Regions from separate parts of the Martinezella jaguaris genome, predicted to be linked through region 1. Evidence: predicted binding sites of a transcription regulator. Region 1 holds the regulator's gene; the other holds the start of a gene.
What was found. Region 1 encodes PhoB, which activates phosphate uptake and scavenging genes when phosphate is short. Its sites were predicted from a motif close to TGTCATNNANCTGTCAT; they were not measured.
Positions count from the first base shown of each region.

Region 1 (3,412 bases):
TCCCCGCGCGGTTCCCTTCACATCGTTCACCTTGAGGATAGCAAAATGGTCTCTACACACATTCTCTCTGCCTATGACGAAGACCTAAAATTCCTGACACGCCGCATTTCCGAAATGGGCGGCCTGGCGGAGCAGATGGTCAGCGACAGCGTCCGCGCACTGGTAAACGGCGATGCCAGCCTTGCGCAGAAGGTCATCTCCGATGACGTCATTCTGGACCACGCCGAGCGTGAGGTCGGCGACAAGGCGATCGTCACCATCGCTCGCCGCCAGCCGATGGCTGCCGACCTGCGTGAAATCATGGGTTCCATCCGCATCGCCTCCGACCTGGAGCGCGTCGGCGATCTCGGCAAGAACACCGCCAAGCGCGTCATCGCCGTGCAGGGCACCGGCGTTCCGCGTCGTCTCGCCCGCGGCATCGAACATCTCTCCGAACTGGCGCTCGTCCAGCTCAAGGAAGTACTCGATGTCTATACGACCCGTTCGCCTGACAAGGCCGTATCGATCCGCGAACGCGACGAGGAAATCGACGCCATGTACACCTCGCTCTTCCGCGAGATGCTGACCTACATGATGGAAGATCCGCGCAACATCACCACCTGCACGCATCTTCTCTTCTGCGCCAAGAACATCGAGCGCATCGGCGACCATGCCACCAACATCGCCGAGACGATCTATTACATGGCGACCGGTGCTCAGCCCGAAGGCGAGCGCCCGAAAGACGATACTGCCAATACCGTCGGTGCAGTGACGGAATAACGTAGAAGCCAAGAGAGGGAGACCAGAGGCGCATGGTTCCGAGAGTAGCTGTTGTAGAAGACGAGGAAGCGCTAAGCGTTCTGCTGCGCTATAACCTCGAGGCCGAAGGCTTCGAGGTCGACACTATCCTGAGAGGCGATGAAGCCGAGCTGCGCCTCCAGGAGCGCATCCCCGATCTTCTGATCCTCGACTGGATGCTCCCCGGCGTGTCCGGCATCGAACTCTGCCGCCGGCTGCGCATGCGGCCGGAGACGGAGCGCCTGCCGATCATCATGCTCACGGCCCGCGGCGAGGAAAGCGAGCGCGTGCGCGGCCTTTCCACCGGCGCGGACGACTATGTCGTCAAGCCGTTCTCGACGCCGGAGCTGATGGCTCGCGTCAAGGCGATGCTGCGCAGAGCCCGCCCGGAGGTTCTCTCCACGGTGTTGCGCTGTGGCGATATCGAGCTGGACCGCGAGACCCATCGCGTTCACCGCAAGAGCCGCGAAGTGCGGTTGGGGCCGACGGAATTCCGCCTGCTGGAATTCCTGATGTCCTCGCCGGGCCGCGTATTCTCGCGTTCGCAGTTGCTCGACGGTGTATGGGGACACGATATCTATGTCGACGAACGCACTGTCGATGTGCATGTCGGTCGCCTGCGCAAGGCCCTGAATTTCTCCAATATGCAGGACGTCATTCGCACCGTTCGCGGCGCGGGTTATTCCATGGAGGCCTGATCGGATCATCCGACTGGTTTTTTGCAGAGCGGCGGAAACAGAAAACGGGCCTTTCGGCCCGTTTCTTTCATTTGGCTGATGTGGTTCAGTGTGCCGCTCGGCGCCGATCATGGACCGGCTGATAAGCCAGGCGCTGATGGTAGGTGCAGTAGGGCGAAGAGTCCGGGCTGTCGTTGCCGCAGAAGTGAAAATCGTCCTTCAGCGGGTCGCCGACTGGCCACTTGCAGGTGCGTTCGGTGAGTTCCGTCAGGCCGAGACGGCGCGAGATCGGAACCACCACATTGGCGGCCGGACGATATTCGATCTCGTGGACGGTATCGATCTCGACCTCTTCCTTGAGCATTGTCGCACCCTGCTGGCGGGTAACCGTGCGGGTTGCAACGCGCGAGGCGTAATTCGGCGCGCGTGGTGCCGAGGTATTGCGTTTTGGCGCTCGAGCCGTCGTTGCCGCTCCGCCGGCCTTGGCCCGGCCCGGCAGGCTCAAGCGATGCACTTTGCCGATGACGGCATTACGACTGACACCACCGAGCTGTGCCGCGATCTGGCTGGCGCTCAAACCTTCGGACCACAGCTTCTTCAGCTTCTCGACGCGTTCGTCTGTCCAATTCATGCCCTGTCTCCGCTGTCGCGTTTCTGATGGCAGAATCCCTCACCATTGCCTCGCATTGGGTCGAGGCGTGAAACGCTTTAAAATTGTGGTGACTAGTTCCGCCGCATGCAGTCTAGTAATTGGTTTTTAACCTAGTGTGAGGCTGACTCCGTGACAAGAGTCGCGGGAATCTTGGAGAATCGATTTCGAGGTTTTCCCCAACTTGCTATAGGTGAGTGGCATTTATGCAATATAAGTTGTCAAAGACGAGCCGTCCCTCCAGAGGCGCTCTGCCGCACCTGCTAAATCGCCAGTTTTGTTGACATCGCGGTGCAAAACATCAATAGTGCCTCAGGCCGCCGCAAGGCGGCATTTTGATTTTTCTGGGCCCGTTTCACTCGAAGGAAACGATTGGCCCTAAAGGTTGTGATCGAGGAGATATGGGCCATGGCTGAAACCGCGCCGCTTTATGACACCTATGTGCGTGCTCCGCTGCGGTTCGAGCGAGGCGAAGGCGTATGGCTGATCACAGAAACCGGCGAACGCTATCTCGATTTCGCCGCCGGCGTCGCGGTGAATGCGCTCGGCCATGCGCATCCCCATCTGGTTGCAGAGCTGAAGTCGCAGGCCGACAAGGTCTGGCACCTGTCCAACCTCTATGAGGTGCCGGGCCAGGAGAAGCTGTCGAAGCGCCTGACGGAAGCCACCTTCGCCGACAAGGTGTTCTTCACCAATTCGGGCGCCGAGGCGCTGGAATGCGCCATCAAGACGGCACGGCGCTACCAGTTCGCCAAGGGTCATCCCGAGAGATACCATATCATCACCTTCGAAGGCGCTTTCCACGGCCGCACGATCGCGACGATCGCCGCCGGCGGTCAGGAGAAATATCTCGAAGGTTTCGGCCCGAAGGCGCCTGGATTCGACCAGGTACCCTTCGGCGATCTCGACGCGGTGCGTGCCGCCGTTACCAATGAGACGGCCGCCATTCTGATCGAACCTGTTCAGGGCGAGGGTGGTATCCGCCCGGCGACGAATGAGTTCTTGCGCGGGCTGCGTCAGATCTGCGACGAGCATGGTCTGCTTCTGGTCCTCGACGAAGTTCAGACCGGCGTCGGCCGCACCGGCAAGCTTTTCGCCCACGAATGGGCGGGCATTACCCCTGATATCATGGCCGTTGCCAAGGGTATCGGCGGCGGCTTTCCGCTCGGCGCCTGCCTTGCGACTGCTGAGGCCGCATCAGGCATGAAAGCCGGCACGCATGGCTCGACCTATGGCGGCAACCCGCTCGCCATGGCCGTCGGCAATGCCGTGCTGGATGTCGTGCTGGCCGATGGCTTCCTGCAGCATG
Region 1 is NZ_CP032694.1:744,203-747,614, forward strand. It holds gene phoU (phosphate signaling complex protein PhoU) at 46-759, shown strand; gene phoB (phosphate regulon transcriptional regulator PhoB) at 792-1,475, shown strand; gene CCGE525_RS03685 (GcrA family cell cycle regulator) at 1,561-2,085, opposite strand; gene CCGE525_RS03690 (aspartate aminotransferase family protein) at 2,512-3,412, shown strand, end outside.

Region 2 (3,412 bases), 320 kb from region 1:
TGTCGTCCCAATCCTGCCAGAATCCGTCCGGCAACCCGTCAATACTGCAGGTCGTAGCATGCTGTATGCCCGGGCCGGTCCAGCGCATCGGTTTTCCCGAGGTCAGCGACGGAGCCTGCACGATGAGCGTGCAGGATGTGTCGGGATATTTGTCGTCGCCGAAGGAAAAGGCCGACAGCGGCGGCATCTCCGACGCCGTCGTCAGGATGGCGAAGCGGCAGATGGCGGTATCGGAGACCAGCGGCGAACCGGCATGGAAGCGGATATAGTTTGCGGCGGCCGAGGTGTTTTCGAGGTCGAGCCAGACTGGCGTCTCGAAATCGAGGAGGGTCAGCACGATCGCGGCCGTCGCCGGCATCAGGAGGTCGGGCACGTCGGCAAGCCGATCCAGCGCTTGGACACGACCGGGATAGGCCGTGGCGTCGAGAATGCCGCGAAAGGTCGCCTGGGTATCGAAAATCGGCTCGGCAAAGCCCGGCTTAAGGTTTCTCGTATCGATAGCGACGCTCATTTCTTCGTCTCCGCGCGCACCATGGTGAAGAATTCGACTTTGGTGGAGGCGGCTTTCAGGCTCTTCTGTTGCCGCCGTTCGGCCTGTTTGCCTTCGAGGCGTTCGATGACCGTGCTGGCGATCGCGAAACGATGCTCCGGCTTCTGCATCAGCGCATCGAACACAGCGGCAAGCTCCGCCTGCCTGGTGTCGCGGCCTTGGACATAGGCATAACCGGTCGTGCCGTCGGCAAGCCGCAGTGCGCAGCGCGTCATGCTCATCTCGGTCATGTTGAAGGCGTCGCCCGTGCCGCCGGCTCGCGCCCGCACCATCACGAGGCCAACCTCCGGCTGGCGCAGCCATTCATAGGCCGGCTGCTCACGCAAAGCGCTCCAGGCCTCTTCCAGTTCACTGCGGCCGGCGCGGGCCAGGATGCCCATCCAGCGCTTCCGGTCGGCATTGTCGCCAGCCGCTACGTCTTGTGTATCGTCTTGCACCATCTCGCCCCCGAGGAAAGCCGGTTTGCGGTCATGACCGCGCGTCCACCGCGATGTCTTTGGCGGCGGAGAAACACGGGAAATCGCAAACCCAATATAACAAAGGTCCGTACCTTATTTTCGCAGTACGGACCTTTACAGACCGTCTATTTCACCCTTATGACGATGGCAGAAATGATTTCGGTGAGGCGAAGTCTCCCGATGAAACCTGGCCGGGCGGCCATGCGCAAAGGATCGGAAACATGGCTTCAATGGCAGAAACCGGTGACATCCGTAGTGGCGAGGGTCACGAGCGCGGCCGGCTGTGGCGTAGTGTCGCGTTGTCGCTTCGTGAGGATATCCGCAACGGCAAGCTTGTTGCCGGCATGCAGTTGATGACCGAACTCGACATGGCCCGCCATTTCGACGTCAGCCGCTTCACCGTCCGCCGGGCGCTGGCCGAGCTGGAAAAGGAAGGCCTGATTCGCATTGAACATGGACGCGGCCTGTTTGTTGCAGAAGACGCAATTCCCTATGCGCTCGGCGAGCGCACGCGTTGGACCGAAAATATGAGTCGCGCCAGCCTCGAAAGCCAGCGGCGGATCCTGGCAAGCACGGTCGAGGAGGCCGATGCCGTCACATTGCGCAATCTCGAATTGCCGCGTGGCGCCGAAGTGGTGGTGATCGACTCTATGGGTGAGGTCAGCGGCCGGCCGCTCAGCATGGCACGCAGCTATTTTCCCGCTGAACGCTTCCGCGGCATTGACGAATTGCTGCGGCTGAATCCGTCGCGCACCGTCGCCTACCGCTCCTTCGGGATCAACGATTACAAGCGCAAAAGCACCCGCATCATTGCCCGCCTGCCAAGCGTGCGCGAAGCCAAGACCTTGAAATTGCCGAAGACGCGGCCGGTGATCGAAATCCACAAGGTCGACGTCGATACCGAGGGACGCCCGATTTCCTTCGGCATCTCCTGCTTCTCCGGCGACCGCGTCCAGCTCGTTATCGAATAAGTGCATCGCGCTTTCCATCTCGATCTGCGCTATTGAAAAACAAAAAATCGGCACCAGCGATGAGGCCGATGCCGATTTTGGGTAATGCTGAAACGAAGAATAGACTTACCGGTTGGTCATCGCCAGCCCCGAGTCGGAGTAGCGTTTGCCCGCCACTTGTTCGAGCGGAATGATGTCGCTCAGTTCCTGAACTTCGCCGGCCGAGAGCGTGATGTCGGCGGCGGCGGCATTCTGCTCCAGATGGTGCAACTTGCGGGCGCCGGGGATCGGTACGATGTCATCGCCTTGGTGCAGCACCCAGGCGAGCGCCAACTGCGCCGCAGTGACGCCATTGTTCTTGGCGAAGGCTTCGAGCTTGGCGACGAGGGCGGCGTTGGCGTCGAAGTTCTCGCCCTGGAAACGCGGCACGTTGCGGCGGAAATCGTCGGCTGCGAGATCGCTCATATTGCGGATCGCACCGGTCAGGAAGCCGCGGCCGAGCGGGCTATAAGGTACGAAGCCGATGCCGAGTTCACGGCAGGCGGCCAGCACCTCTTCCTCCGGATCGCGGCTCCACAGTGAGTATTCGCTTTGTACGGCGGCAATCGGATGCACGGCATGGGCGCGGCGGATGGTGGAGGCACTTGCTTCGGAAAGCCCGAGCGCACGCACCTTGCCCTCCTTCACCAGCTCCGCCATTGCGCCGACGGTATCTTCGATCGGAACGTTCGGATCGACGCGGTGTTGGTAGAAGAGGTCGATGACATCGGTATCGAGGCGCTTCAGCGAGGCTTCGGCCACCTCTTTCACATGCTCGGGCCGGCTGTCGACGCCGACCATCGCCGCCGGACCAGATTTTTCCAGATCGAGCTTGAAGCCGAATTTCGTTGCGATCACGACGCGATCCCGGACGGGCTTCAGCGCACGGCCGACCAGCACCTCATTGGTGAAGGGACCGTATGTTTCGGCGGTATCGAAAAAGGTGACGCCGAGATCGACGGCCCGATGCAGCGTCTTGATGGACTCGTCGTCATTGGTCGCGCCATAGGCGAAGCTCATGCCCATGCAGCCGAGGCCGACGGCGGATACGGTGAGTTCCTTGCCGAGTTTGCGGGTTTTCATAATCGTGTCCTCTTGAGCTTAATTCCGGTCCGCGGCGGCCATCTTTGCCGGCTGCGTGACAGACAAGAAACTATGCCTGCCGATAACGAATGAAAATGCATGCAAATCCAAATGGGCTGTTCTATTATTTAGATCAATGAACAGAACTCAGCTCTCCCAGTTGGCGGTCCTCGCCGCCGTTGCCGCCCATCGCAGCTTCCGTGCCGCCGGCAAGGAATTGTCGATCGCGCCTTCTGCAGTCAGCCATGCGATCTCCAGTCTCGAGGAAAGCCTGGGCGTGCGCCTGCTTGCCCGCACCACCCGAAGCGTCTCGCCGACCGAGGAGGGCAAGC
Region 2 is NZ_CP032694.1:422,673-426,084, forward strand. It holds gene phnH (phosphonate C-P lyase system protein PhnH) at 1-511, opposite strand, end outside; gene phnG (phosphonate C-P lyase system protein PhnG) at 508-990, opposite strand; gene phnF (phosphonate metabolism transcriptional regulator PhnF) at 1,230-1,979, shown strand; gene CCGE525_RS02035 (aldo/keto reductase) at 2,085-3,080, opposite strand; partial or broken gene CCGE525_RS02040 (LysR family transcriptional regulator) at 3,217-3,412, shown strand, end outside.
Region 2: the regulator PhoB is predicted to act here: its motif matches at 1,136-1,152, upstream of phnF (phosphonate metabolism transcriptional regulator PhnF).